Regions from separate parts of the Halioxenophilus aromaticivorans genome, predicted to be linked through region 1. Evidence: predicted binding sites of a transcription regulator. Region 1 holds the regulator's gene; each other region holds the start of a gene.
What was found. The regulator sigma-54, encoded in region 1, starts transcription at its own class of promoters, with help from an activator protein. The targets are predictions, from matches to a motif close to GTTGGCACGNNNNTNGNNT.

Region 1 (3,544 bases):
GTTTGGTAGAGTGTTTCGCTATCGTCGCACTGACGAATGCGTTGCATCAAATCGGGGTTGGAGAAGGTCCGCGCGATGGCGGCCAATGTTTGTAGGTGTGAATCGTCAGCTTCTTCAGGTACCAGCAGGGCAAAAATACAGTCCACCGGTGCATCGTCTATGGCATCGAAGTCGAGTTTGTCGCTGAGCTTGAAAAAGGCCCCTAAGGTACCGGAGCAGTTCTCTAAACGGCAGTGGGGTATGGCGATACCTTGGCCTATACCGGTAGAGCCTAATCGCTCACGGGCCATAAGACGGCGGAACAGCTCTTCGGCATCCAATACCGGTAGGTCTTCGGCAATGTGATTGGCTATGGTTTGCAGTGCGCGCTTTTTGCTAACGCCGTCCAAGCCGCATACGACACGGCTTGGAGCTAAAATGGAAGACAGTTTGGTGGTCATCGATGACTACTGATTTTCTCTTTGTGTTTGAGTAGCTGTCGGTCTAATTTGTCGGTTAGGCCGTCAATGGCAGCGTATAGATCTTCGGATTCACAGTTGGCGAAGAAGTCTCTACCGCTCACGTGGATGTTAGCTTCGGCTTTTTGCCGCATTTTTTCAACTGAGAGGGTGACGTTGGTGTTGGTTATCTGGCCGTGGTGTTTATCGAGGCGGGACAGCTTGTTGTTTACATAATCTTTAATTGAGTCGGTTAGTTCGACGTGATGCCCGCTAATAGTGATTTGCATTGCGTTTCCTCTTTGTCGATTTGGCCCTTGCAGATGTTGGGCCGGTTGGTTTTTTGGCGGCTGGGCCGCCTTTGCCACCACGTCGGCGATCCGGCGCGGTGAAAACCTGTTACTTCGCTGTTGTTCTTGATTTTTCTCTGTTGTTATTGTGAGTTTCGTTGGCACTAAAAATTCCAGTTTTTTAGTGCCTGGCAGGGGTAAATTACATCCCTGACTGTTTGCCGTGCTAATTGCTGATATTTACACCAGGCGCTTGCGTTCGTTAGACGCAGCAATGCCCAGAGATTCTCGGTATTTGGCGATGGTACGGCGCGCCACCTGAATACCCTGATCCGATAATAAGTTGGTGATTTTACTGTCGCTGAGCGGTTTTTTCGGGTCTTCCGCGGCAACCAGCTTTTTGATAATGGCGCGGATGGCCGTAGAGGAGCATTCGCCGCCGCCGTCGGTACTGACGTGGCTAGAAAAGAAATATTTCAGCTCAAATATGCCTTGGGGTGTATGCATATACTTTTGTGTAGTGACTCGAGAAATGGTCGATTCGTGCATGCCGACGTCTTCGGCAATATCGTGCAGAACCAATGGCTTCATCGCTTCAGGGCCATGGTCAAGGAAGCCGCGCTGCTTGTCAACGATACAGCTCGCCACTTTCAGCAAAGTTTCGTTACGGCTTTGCAGGCTTTTCAAAAACCAACGTGCCTCTTGCAAGTTGTCTCGAAGGAAGGTGTTGTCGTCGCTGCTATCCGCGCGCTTAACCAAGTTTGCGTAACTGTTGTTAATGCGAATTTTGGGCGCGATCTCTGGGTTCAGCTCTACGCTCCAACGATCGTCCTTTTTGCTGACAAATACATCCGGCACTATATAGGTGGTCTCGCTACTGCCAATCAATTCACCGGGGTGGGGAGTCAATTGCTGAATCAGCAAAATAGCCTGCTTCAATTCAGGCTCTTTCATCCGGCCGCGGCGCATAATTTGTTTATAGTCGCGGTTTCCCAATTGTGCCAGGTGTTCACGTACTACCAGCTTGGCGGAATTCAACGCCGGGGTATCCGCCGGGAACTGATTCAGCTGCACCAAAAGGCATTGGCCCAGGTCTTCACTGCACGAGCCAATAGGGTCAAACAGCTGCAAACGATGCTGTACGGCCAGTACTTCCTCAATGCTCAGGCTATCTTCGTCGTCTAAGTCGGTAGCGCTAGATACCACAGTTTCGGCTTCGGTAGCGGTGTCGCCATCCTCAAACGTTTCACTGTCTGCCGATAGCGCATCCTCTTTATCCGCTTCTGTCGTTTCGGCTTCAGATGGGCTGGATTGGCCGATCAAACCGAGGTAAATCTCTTCAATGGTGGAGGTTAACAAGCCACTGGGCGCCACGGCATCGATAATGTTCATGGCGATGCTGCGATCTTGATCTGACATGGGGGTTAAATTCAGTTGCCAGAGCAGATGCTCTTGCAGTGTCTCCGAGTTGTCAATTTGGCTATCAAAGTAGCTGTCATCGCGCTCTGGGCCGACGCTGCCGGAGCTGGAGGGGCCACTGCCTTGGTAGATATCGTCCCAATTGGTGTCGACGGGTAGGTCGTCGGGGATGTTGTCCTGCCAATCGTCGTTGCTATCGCTGGCGGTTTCTGTGTTGTTGTCGTCGCTTGTGTTTTCCGCAGCAGTGGCTTCAGTGGTGTTGGCGCCTTCTGAGTTGGCTTCGCCGCTGTCTTTGCTGTCACCGTCGCTGCCGGATTGATCTTCACCCTCTGTCATTTCCAACATGGGGTTGGATTCCAGCGCTTCTTGAATTTCTTGCTGTAGGTCGAGCGTGGAAAGCTGCAATAGGCGAATGGCCTGTTGCAGTTGGGGGGTCATGGTGAGCTGTTGACCGAGCTTAAGCTGTAGAGACTGCTTCATAATGCGGCTAATCGATCCGGTGTTGGTACGCCAAATAAAAATCTGGGCAGGGACTTTCCGCTGCCGTCTTGGCAGTGTAGTACCGAAACCGGTGAACGCGCAACAAATTTAAGCAATTTTTATGCCTAAAAATTATGTGTTTTGTGTGAAGAAAATATAAGGAGATTTGGCGGATCAATCCACCGGGAGAAAGGTGCCTGTTAGGCGGCTTTGGGCGCACTAGAAAAGGGCGCTACCCCGGTATAGTCGCGCATAATTGGCCTCGCGTAAAGGGGCAGGGCAATTTGCTTCGTTAAAGGTGAAATTTATCCCCCAGGTAGGTATCACGCACCAATTGGTTGGCCAGTACCTCTTGGGGTTTACCCTCGGCAATGATTTGTCCGCCGCCGACGATATACGCCTTTTCGCAGATATCCAGGGTTTCGCGCACATTGTGGTCGGTGATTAACACGCCGATACCGCGGCTGCGCAGATGTTCAATAATGTTTTTGATATCAGACACCGATATCGGGTCGACCCCTGCAAAGGGCTCGTCCAATAAGATAAAGCGCGGCTCCGCCGCCAGGGCGCGAGCGATTTCTACACGCCGGCGCTCACCACCAGACAGGGCCATGCCCGGGCTGTCTTGCACATGGGTGACGTGGAATTCCTCCAGCAGTTGCTGGCATTTGTCCAGTCGCTGCTGTTTGTTGAGGTCGGCCCGTGTCTCTAAAATCGCCAGGAGATTATCACGTACGCTGAGCTTACGAAAAATCGATGCTTCTTGCGGTAGGTAGCCCAGCCCCTTGCGTGCTCTGCCGTGCATTGGCAGACTCGAAATTTCTTCGTCGTTTAAAAAAACTTGGCCGTTGTCTGCCGGCACCAGCCCCGCGATCATGTAAAAACAGGTGGTTTTACCGGCGCCGTTGGGGCCGAGTA
Region 2 (3,544 bases), 190 kb from region 1:
TTCTGGAGAGAAGGCGCCACAGTTAGCGGCAACCATTGCACCGCTGCATTTGCTGGCGTTGTGGATGGCCTGTGCAACCAGCTCTTTACCGGTGCCGCTTTCGCCCATGATCATGACGTTGGCGCGGGTTGGCGCCACCCTTTCGATGTAGTTATACACCTTTTTGATGACCGGCGATTCACCTACCAGCACGCCGAAATGGGCGTTGCTGTCGGTAGCGTCTTCTGGCTCTGACAAAAGGGCTTCAATGCTGGCCAAGTCGATGGGCTTAAGCAGATAGCTCACCCCAGGACCAGCGATGGAATTTACCATGGATTTAATGGCTGAGTGCCCGGTGATAAACGCGACCTTGGGTGGGCGGGATTCCGCGCTTAGGTTGTGCAGAATGTCGAAGCCGTTGCCGTCGGGAAGCATGATGTCCAGCATTAACACGTCAAAGTGTTCATTATTTAAGCGTTGGTTGGCGTCCTGCGCGGTTGACGCAATTTCTACCGTGTGACCAAGCAGTTTGATGAGCTCGGAGGTGGCATCGGTGAATAGAGAGTCGTCATCAACGAGGAGTACTTTTGACATTTTGTGTTCCTTAAACCAAGCACTAGTGGCTTGTTATATGTGGCTGTGCTGTTTGGGTCTGGCCCAGGCATTCTCATGCGTCATAGTAGCGTTTCTCTTATACAGTGCCAATGTCTGCGGCGGGATTGTTGATTGCCAGCACGTGGGTCTTTGGCATTGTGGTGTAAACGAAAAAAAGCGGGCTAGTGCCCGCTAATCGCGCTGCTTATAGGGTTAGCTTTGAAGTACTTTGATTTGATTTTGTACTTCAACAACGTCGTCTGAGTTGGTGGCAATGGCTTCAGCCAGCTGTTTTTGCACGTCTGTTTCAACTTCGCCACTCAATATTACTATTTGGTCTTTGGTATCAACTTTAATGTCGATGGCCGAGAGGTCATCGTTCACCAAGTATTTCATTTTGATAACGGCCGTTATGGTGGCATCTTGTACCGAGGCTAGGAATTCGTTTCGCTCACCATCCTTTTGCTCGTCATTAACGACTTCGATGCGGTTATCAACGCTCTCTATGCCCTCGATTGACAGAGCGATCTCATTGGCCAAGTCCTTCTTAACACTGGAATCGACTTCGCCGGTAAGTACAGCATTACCGTCTATGACCTCGGAATCCAGTTTAAAATTGTTTAGATGTTCGTTAAACAGAAAAGCCGTTTCGATCTTGCCTTCCTGCCAGCCGTTTTTGAAGTAAGCCTCACCCTCGTCGGTTCTTTGCTCGATGGTCTGGCCAACCTTTTGGGTAGCGTCCTGGGTAGCATCTTTCGTTTGCTCAACGGCAGACTCAGTTTTGTTGGCAACGGAGTCTTTATCCATGCCGGCGAAAGTCAGTGGCGCTGTCACTAATGTAACGCTGGCGACGGCTGCGGCTAGTGATTTTTTATGTAGCAATTTCATCGTTTTCTCCTTCTGCGATGGCAACGCTGGTGGCGTCTAACGCGTAATTACCAGCTCATTGATTGCCTGCATGTGCAGATTAAGTGGGTTCAAGCAGCTTAGAGTAAGTGCCTCTGTTTAAGGCTAACTTACTCAGGCTCGTGTAGGTGGTAGCTAGGACCATGCCAACACGGAAAAACCCCAAAATCCGCCGGCTTAGGCTGGTTTAATGCGCTATGGACACGCTAATCCTTGTTATTCACGCTATGGTTTGTAAAAGTTACAAGCCTGTTTAAGAGGTATTGCAAATCGGCAGTGACCATTGCCACTTACATAGAATACGGGGGCATCGATGGCTGACATTAATTATTTTGCAGTGCTGGTGGCTAGTTTGCTGGGCTTTGCCATAGGAGCAGCCTGGTATTCACCCATGATGTTTGGAGTGTATTGGATGCAGGCGGTGGGTTACGAAAGCAAACAGGGCAAAATGCGTCACCCTGCCATTATCTTTGGCGGGTCTTTCTTTGCGTTGTTTATAGTAGCTGTGAATTTGGCTTTGTTTTTAGGCCCGCAGTCCACCTTGGCCACGGGCACGATGTACGGATTTTTCACAGGCTTCGGTTGGGTGGCCATGGCTTTTTTGGTAAACGACCTATTTGAAAACCGGCCATTTCAGCTTTATTTCGTTAACGCCGGCTATCAGGTGGTTACCTTCACGGTTATGGGTGCAGTAGTCGGAGCTTGGCACTAGCGTGTTTCGCTAGCCTTTATGGCCGAACAAAAAGAGCACCCACGCTGCGGCGAAAATCGCTGTCACCACGGCGCCTATGGCAAATAGGCCCTGGCTGATAAACGGCGCTATAAGCGCGGTACCAGCGGCGGCGACCAGTATTACCAGTAATATGATCAGTGCGCTGGCCCGAGCGCTGTCGGCGCCGGCGGACTCCAATGCGGCATAGAAGCCCGGTGGCCCACGCACGCCAAAGCCTAGGTTGACCCAAATAAACAACAGCCAAACAGCCCAATTATGAGTTGCTGCCCAGCCCTGCTGAATAGCAAACCCATAGAGGCAAAGCCCGGTGGCGCCTATAAGGCTAATCACGCTGCCGGCGCAGATCATGGGCGCGCGGCCAAACTTTTCTACCCACCAGTGGCTGCTGCTGGCTGAGGCGATAAAAAAGCTCACGCCGATCATTTGCATTATCACAAAGTCTCGAATATCCCCGCCCAGTGGGCCGGCAAATAAAGCGGGTGCAGCAAACACAAACACCAATAAGCCGCCCAGCGCACAGGCTTGGCTGTTAGCTAAAAGCAGAAACCGAGAGTGGCGCAGCAACCGTCCGTAGTGGTGATTGCTGTCTAAGGGTGGGTTAACCGGCATGGTTGGGTAGAGCCGCCACCAAATCACCAGTAACGCCGCGCAGGCTACTGCCACCGTCCAAAAGCTGGCTTGCCAGCCCCATATTGCCAATAGCCATGCCCCCAATATCGGCGCCAACGCCGGTGTTAAGGATTCAATACTGCTCATTACACCGATGGCCCGGATGGCTTGGTTTTCGGGCAGAAGGGTACGAATCATAACCGGTGCAAATACAGCGGCTGCGGAGCTGGCCAAGCCCTGCAAAAACCGCAGTGCTATCAGTTGTTGCAAGCTGGTCACAAGGGTGGCCAGGACAGAAAATAAGCCATACAGGCCCAGGGCGGCGACGATGATCATACGCTGGTCCCAGCGGGCGCCCACTTCGCCAAACAGCAGCAGGCCGATACCAACTCCGGCCACAAAGCTTGCCAAGACCATTTGCGCTTGGGTGCTAGTGCCGTGCAAAAAGTCGGCGAGTTGTGGCACTGCGGGCAGTACCAAATCGGTACCGGCGAGGCCGACAATGGTGCTGGCAATGATGGATGCCAACAACAATAGCGTTCTGCCCCGCGAGGGCAAATGAGGGGAGGCGGCCTGAAATGGGCTTGGTGATTTAGACACAGAGAGTACTTGGTGTGGATGAGCGAACGGTTAGTCTGCACTGTAATGGAGGTGCTGCACATTGATCAAGCCAACAGTGCAGAGCAAGCGCTGGTAGATGATCAGTCGTTGCGCTTCTGTCTT
Region 3 (3,544 bases), 1.3 Mb from region 1:
CGTTGTGGCCCGTAATGCCGCCTAAAATGATGCGGCAATAAATTCCCGGCTCCACACCCTGGTCATTGTCTTGCACATCCACCGCCACAAAAGCGACATCGTTGGTATCTGAAACACAGGAAGCCGTGCCTGCGTTATCGAAGGAGAAGTTAAATTTACGGGGTATGCCCTGAAAATCTCGGGTATTTAAAATTCGATGACTCAGCGCGACTGCATACTTTTGCAGGTCAATTAATTCTTCGGGGTCAAATCCGGCTGTGGGAATACAGGTAATATTGCGGGCGCTGTCCGCCCCCGTGCCTTTGCAAGATAAACCCGTATCGTGCATTAGCGTAAGCATCTCTAGAACACGGTTGGGCTCGACTTCTCTAAATTGAAAACTGCCCCGCGTCGTGACATGGGCATAACCCCCTGCGATATCTTCGGCGATATCCCCTAGCACAATCATCTGATCGCCACGAACCTTACAGGCCGGTATGCGCATGCGAACCATATAACCTTCCATGGCTGGCGTGACGTTAAACAACCCATAGTGCCGCGCCATAAATTGGTCCAGCCCAGTCAATAACTGATTGGTATCGTTGCTGCGAACGATGTCCTGCCAGATATCGAGCACATGGGTCTCATATTTCCGCTTTTCTTCTTTACACAGGTCTTCTACCGGAGTGCCCCAAAACGACTCTGGCACAGCGGAGGCTTGGGCTTGCTGAGACCCACCCAATGCTAGGTGCAAATTCGCACTTACTAGGGTATCCGCCAGGTAACGTTTTTGTTCAGCAGTGAATCCGTGCTGTTGCTTGCTGCTGGCGATGACATTGGCTGTTGCTGCTTGATCGCTGGATTGGCCTGCAGAGTAGGTAGGTGAATGAGACAACGCGCAACCCCCTGAGATTACTTCTTTAAGTATAGAGGACTGTGAAATGCAAAATACCTGCCCAGTGTGCAGAACTGCAGTCAACACGACCGCGCTTAGTTGTGTAGTTATTCTGCTGGTCAACTCAGCTCAGTTTTTGCACAACCAGAAGGCAAGGTGTTTTGAAATGATCCAAAATCGCACCCCAAAAGTCATTTTAAAAATTTCATGACTTTTAGGTGCACCACAAATGAACCTTAACCCTCGAGCACTTGTGCAAGATTGGAGCTGACAACAGAAAATAGCACCAAATAAACGCACGCATTTTCACCTCTATTTCTTGAAGCACCATTATTTTTCACCAAAACGCCCTTTTTTTGGGGCTTGGCACTCCCCTTGCTAAAACAGATTTGCCTTGTTCACAAACATCGCGATTGCGCTGCTTAAGTTTTGCTATATCACCTTTGCCCCTACGAAGGGTTTTCACGGATTTTAGGGAGTTACCTGTTATGTCTTATTTGGAACCATCAGAGTTTGCCAAAAAAATGGTAGACGCTGGCGAGCAAAAGATTTTTATGTCTACCAAGGATACGTTTATTCGCGCCTACATGGCCGGAGCCATTCTCGCCTTGGCCGCCTTTTTTGCGATTACCGTTATCACACAAACCGGTAATGCGGTATTGGGAGCCTGCCTGTTCCCGGTTGGCTTTATTATGCTTTACCTAATGAAGTTTGATTTGCTCACCGGTGTATTTACATTGGTACCTTTGGCGTTGATTGATAAGCGCCCTGGCTGCGATATGAAAGGCCTGCTACGCAATTGGGGATTGGTTTTTGTCGGTAACTTTGCCGGCGCATTAACCACCGCGTTCTTTGCTTCTTTTATTTTGACCTACGGTTACCAAGTAGACGGTGGCGCAGTAGCGGCTAAAGTTTCCACCATTGGTGAGTCACGTACTCTTGGCTACAAAGCGCAGGGTATTTTGGGTTGGTTCACGATTTTCATCCGCGGCATGCTGTGTAACTGGATGGTTTCCATGGGCGTTGTGTTAGCCATGGTTTCTACCTCTGCCATTGCTAAAATCTTTGCCATGTGGATGCCAATTATGCTCTTCTTCTATATGGTATTTGAGCACTCCATCGTAAACATGTTCTTGTTCCCATTCTCTATGATTATGGGTGGCGACTTTGAGATAATCGACTACTTCCTTTGGAATGAAATCCCAACGGCTTTGGGTAACCTTGTGGGCGGATTCTGTTTAGTGGGCCTCCCCCTATATTTAACCCATGTGCGGGAATCAAAAGCGACAGCTGCGGTTTAAACCGACAACAGCAAAGCTGCTAAAGGGAGGGCGTAAGTGGGTACCACTTGCGCCCTTTTTTGTGTTGTGAATAGCCGTGGATTAATTAATATAGTCCGAATAAATCTATACCCCCCTAAAAAGAGTTACACGCTTACCTATGGCAGTAAAACTATCCGTCCGCGTTGGACAACACAGCGACAAGGGCAGAAAGCCGGTAAACCAAGACTTTTACGGGGTTTCAATTCCGCCTGCGCCTATTTCAACCAACAAAGGCATGGTGATAGCGCTAGCCGATGGCATTAGTAGCAGTGACGTTAGCCAGGAAGCCAGTAAAGCGGCAGTAACAAGCTTTATAGAAGATTATTGCAGCACACCGGAGTCTTGGAGCGTTAAGAAATCCGCCCACTGTGTGCTCAACGCGATCAATTCCTGGCTGCATTTTCAAAACCAGCGCAGCCACTTTCGCTACAACCTCGACAGAGGCTACGTGTGTACTTTTAGCGGTATTATTTTTAAATCTGCAACGGCCCATATATTTCATATTGGCGATGCACGGGTTTACCAAGTATTAGACACCACGCTCCATCAACTCACCACAGACCACCGAGTGCAGGTATCGCGGGATGAACACTATCTTCAACGAGCCTTAGGTACCAGTCAGTTTCTTGAATTTGATTACCACTCTATTACTCTGCAACCCGGCAGCCTGTTGTTTCTAGCAACGGATGGTATCTACGAATATGTTACCGAGGCCGATATTGCCAGCATCAGTAGAGCGCATATTGATGACCTCGATAAAGCCGCCAAAGAGCTGGTGGACCTAGCATACCTCAATGGCAGCGACGACAACCTGACCTGCCAAATTGTGTATATAGAGTCGATACCGGATCAGTCCAGCGAAGAGGTTATCGAAACCCAAACCGATTTACCCTTTCCCCCAGTAATGCATGCACGCCACAAAATAGACGGCTACACCATCGTGAGGCCGCTGTATAACAGCGCTCGCAGCCATGTGTACCTAGCCGTAGATGATAAGAGCCAACACGAAATCGTGATTAAGGTTCCGTCTAACGAATTGCAAGGTGATAAAAAATACCTAGAGCGTTTTTTGCTGGAGGAATGGATTGCCCGCCGCATCGATAATGCTCATGTTCTTAAGCCAGCAGCGTTAGACCGTAGCAAGCAGTATTTTTACGTCGCTACGGAATACATAAAGGGCCAGACCCTGGCCCAGTGGATGGTGGATAACCCCACCCCACGGCTGGACCAAGTAAGGGCCATTGTTGAGCAGATCGCCAGGGGGTTGCAAGCGTTTCACCGGCTGGAAATGCTGCACCAAGACCTACGCCCAGAAAACATTATGATCGACTACACCGGCACCGTACAA
Region 4 (3,544 bases), 370 kb from region 1:
TAGTGTTATTCAAACCACAGACAATGCCAACGGGGATAGCGATTAACGAGGCTATGATAAAACCAACAAATACGGTGTATAAGCTGGTAAGGATTTGGTCAAAGAAGGTGGGTGCGCCAGTGTAGGGGCGGATGGCTCTAGCTTCTTTGCCTTCAGCAACGCGTTTCGCATTGCGTTCATCCTGGCGTTGGTAGAAAGACGCTTCTCTTTCTCGCGCAGCATTATGCTCTACCACCAGGCCTTGAAATTGTTCCCAGGTTTGCACCGGGCCAGGCAGGTTACCCAAACTTGTCTTTACGTTTTGTGCAGCAACGCTCCACATCAGTAGGAAGATCAGGAAGGCGATCATAGGCACGCCCACAGACGTGGCTAGGTTGGTAAGCTGCTGTTTTGGGTTTTTACCTGCGAGCAGGTTGGCAATAGGTATTAACCAAACTAACCCCGTTAACTCAAAAAATCGAACACTGCGATTTAACATAGTTGGATACCTATTTAGGTAATGAATAAGTGTGTTGCTACAAAATTTTGTTGCTAAAGTTTCGTTGCTAAAGCTTCGTTAAGGGGACGGGACAGCAGGCTGGCCCGTCCCGGCGTGTTACAGTACGGTGTCGCCTTTCAGGCCAATCTCAAATTGCTTGAGGTAGTCATTAGGCTTGTGGCCGTCGTAAGTAATGTTGTCGATAAAGTGAGTCTGTGGCTCGCGGTAACCGTCGGTGCCAAATGGGAAGTCTTTCTTATCCATTTTGCCTTCTTCGATTAACATTTCAGCGGCCTGCATGTAGATCTCTGGTTTGTACACCTTTTTGGCGATCTCCATGTACCAGCTGTCTGGTTTGGGCTCGGCGATTTGGCCCCAGCGACGCATTTGAGTTAAGTACCAAATGGCATCGGAGTAGAACGGGTAGGTCGCGTAGTAACGGAAGAATACGTTGAAATCAGGAACATCACGCTTGTCGCCTTTTTCGTATTCAAAAGTACCGGTCATAGAGTTGGCGATTACGTCGTAGTCGGCGCCCACGTAGTTCGGCTGAGACAAAATCTTAACGGCCGCTGGGCGGTTGGCGTTGTCGTTTTCGTCCAACCATTTGGCCGCACGGATCATCGCTTTAACCACAGCTAGGTGGGTATTTGGATTTTCTTCGGCCCACTTGGAAGAAACACCAAATACTTTTTCTGGGTTGTCTTTCCAAATTTCGTAATCGGTAATGACTGGAACACCAATGCCTTTAAATACGGCCTGTTGGTTCCATGGCTCACCCACGCAGTAGCCATAGATGGTGCCGGCTTCCAGAGTGGATGGCATTTGTGGTGGCGGTGTTACAGAAAGCAAAGCGTCTGCTTGCAAGGTACCAGAAGTATCGCCTTTGTGTGGCGCGTAGTATCCGGGGTGAATGCCACCGGCGGCTAACCAGTAACGCAGCTCATAATTGTGAGTAGAAACCGGGAATACCATACCCATTTTAAAAGGCTTACCTTCTTCTTTATATTTTTCAACAACAGGTTTCAGGTAGTCTGCTTTAATGGGGTGAACAGGCTTGCCATCTTTATCCTTAGGGATATTGGGCTTCATTTCTTCCCAAATTTCATTCGATACAGTGATGCCGTTACCGTTTAAATCCATGCTGAATGCAGTAACAACGTGAGCCTGAGTACCGAAGCCGATGGTGGCGCCCAAGGGCTGGCCGGCCAGCATGTGGGCACCGTCTAACTGCCCATCGATGACGCGATCCAATAACACTTTCCAGTTAGCTTGCGCCTCCAAAGTTACAAAAAGACCTTCGTCTTCGAAGTAACCATTTTCATAGGCCACAGCCAGAGGAGCCATGTCGGTTAATTTAATAAAACCGAATTTTAAATCTTCTTTTTCAACATCCAACTCTTCCGCAAACGCAGGTACTGCAACAGACATGCTTATGCACGCTATGGAAGTACTGATCAGTTTTTTAGGCAGACTGGAGAGTCGTTCCATGAGAGTTTTTGTTTCATTACTTCTACCGCTCATCTAAGGCTCCTTTGGTGACGCTATGTTTGTAATTAAAAATTCTGATGCTTTGCCCTGTAATCGCAAAACCCTTGCCAACGCTGGTAAAAATCACAAAATCAGAAAAAAACACAGTAAAAACAGATGTTTAAATGCTTGCCCCAGAAAGGAGTTAGGCATTTACCCATGTTTAGGGTGGCACCAAAATGGAGTGGTGAAGAATAAAGTGTCTTAAAATGGTGATTTAAGATTCTTCTAAAATGCACCTTTATGGTTCTTTTGTGCATTTTTGTGGTTCGTGTGAGAAGAATCACTGGTCAAAAGAGCAGCAAATTTAGCTTTGGTGGAAGCAAAAAAAATCGTTGGGCTTTATTTTGGTGCTAAGGCCTGGGTTAGGTTATTTAAATCCGATTGAGAATTAACATTTACAAACGGATCAATCTGAGTTGAGCAGAAATTAACCTCTGTAAACCTGCACTGGCTCAGCCACGCTTTCAGGCTGCCTTTTTGCGAGGCGGCTATATGGTCAGCCAAGCGCTGCAGTAGATTGGTGCGCCATAGGCCAATGGTTGGGTGTAGCCTTCCGTTGCTGCTTGCTATCACGCAGTCGTCCTGAGTGAGCAACAGGGTATTGGTTAATTCTTCGACTAAATTTAGGGGCAGTAAGGGGGTATCGCAGGGTACGGTCAATAGTAGCGCGTCGCCTGCCGCCTTATGGGCCCATTCTAGGGCGCTATACAGGCCGCGTAGTGGCCCCGCAATGGCACAATCCAATTCCTCTATGCACGGTAGGCCATATTCGGTTAGCGCGGGGTTTTGGTTGGCGCACACTGCGATGGTTGCAAGACCTTGGGGGGCTAACCGGTCCAAACAGTGTTCTATCAGTGGCTTACCGTTAAGGTCTATCAGGGCTTTGGTTTGGTAGTTAAAGCGCCTGCTTTCGCCTCCGGCTAAGATAGCGCCGACAATAATAGGCTGTGTGGTCGGTTGAGGTTGGAGCATCCTGGTTGGCTTACCATCGTCATGTTTTGAAATGGGATGTCTTAATGGTCGCGCCAGTTGTATCCGATTTGGCGCGGGGAATCTGGTTCATCATGCTATGGCGTATTGGTCTTATTCTACCGGGGCTTTAAACTAGCGCCAATTAACACCGTAACTTGCGAGACCACACATGGCTGACGATCTGCAGTCCCTGCGGCGGGACTATAATCTCGGGCAATTAAAGAAGGAAGATCTTCTCGATAACCCAATTGACCAATTCAATCTCTGGCTGCGCCAAATAGTGGATACCGGTGTGAAGGACCCAACTGCCATGGTACTGGCCACCGTGGACGCCTCTGGCCAACCGTCCCAGCGCATCGTACTGCTTAAGCAACTGGATGACGACGGCTTTGTATTTTACACCAATTACGGCAGTCGCAAGGCTCAGGATATCAGCAGCAACAACAAGGTCAGCTTACATTTTCCTTGGCATTTTCTGGAGCGGCAGGTGAAGGTGTGTGGCGTTGTTGAGAAGGTCAGTGCGACACAATCGCTGGCCTATTTCGCGTCTCGCCCAAAGGA

Region 2: ACGHM3_RS18695 (BON domain-containing protein) is a predicted target of sigma-54. The motif match lies at 1,612-1,630, and genes of this name have one in related genera.
Region 3: ACGHM3_RS23355 (formate/nitrite transporter family protein) is a predicted target of sigma-54. The motif match lies at 1,237-1,255, and genes of this name have one in related genera.
Region 4: ACGHM3_RS16370 (CmpA/NrtA family ABC transporter substrate-binding protein) is a predicted target of sigma-54. The motif match lies at 2,063-2,081, and genes of this name have one in related genera.

Annotation. Positions count from the first base shown of each region.
Region 1 covers NZ_AP031496.1:4,183,924-4,187,467, reverse strand. The annotation lists gene ACGHM3_RS17965 (PTS sugar transporter subunit IIA) at 1-440, opposite strand, end outside; gene hpf (ribosome hibernation-promoting factor, HPF/YfiA family) at 437-727, opposite strand; gene ACGHM3_RS17955 (RNA polymerase factor sigma-54) at 968-2,626, opposite strand; gene lptB (LPS export ABC transporter ATP-binding protein) at 2,919-3,544, opposite strand, start outside.
Region 2 covers NZ_AP031496.1:4,371,184-4,374,727, reverse strand. The annotation lists gene ACGHM3_RS18700 (sigma-54 dependent transcriptional regulator) at 1-573, opposite strand, end outside; gene ACGHM3_RS18695 (BON domain-containing protein) at 787-1,461, opposite strand; gene ACGHM3_RS18690 (DUF1761 domain-containing protein) at 1,793-2,191, shown strand; gene ACGHM3_RS18685 (MFS transporter) at 2,201-3,421, opposite strand; gene ACGHM3_RS18680 (TIGR03915 family putative DNA repair protein) at 3,523-3,544, opposite strand, start outside.
Region 3 covers NZ_AP031496.1:5,494,456-5,497,999, forward strand. The annotation lists gene ACGHM3_RS23350 (NirA family protein) at 1-874, opposite strand, end outside; gene ACGHM3_RS23355 (formate/nitrite transporter family protein) at 1,363-2,175, shown strand; gene ACGHM3_RS23360 (bifunctional protein-serine/threonine kinase/phosphatase) at 2,315-3,544, shown strand, end outside.
Region 4 covers NZ_AP031496.1:3,814,333-3,817,876, reverse strand. The annotation lists gene ACGHM3_RS16375 (ABC transporter permease) at 1-478, opposite strand, end outside; gene ACGHM3_RS16370 (CmpA/NrtA family ABC transporter substrate-binding protein) at 596-1,909, opposite strand; gene mobA (molybdenum cofactor guanylyltransferase MobA) at 2,351-2,983, opposite strand; gene pdxH (pyridoxamine 5'-phosphate oxidase) at 3,153-3,544, shown strand, end outside.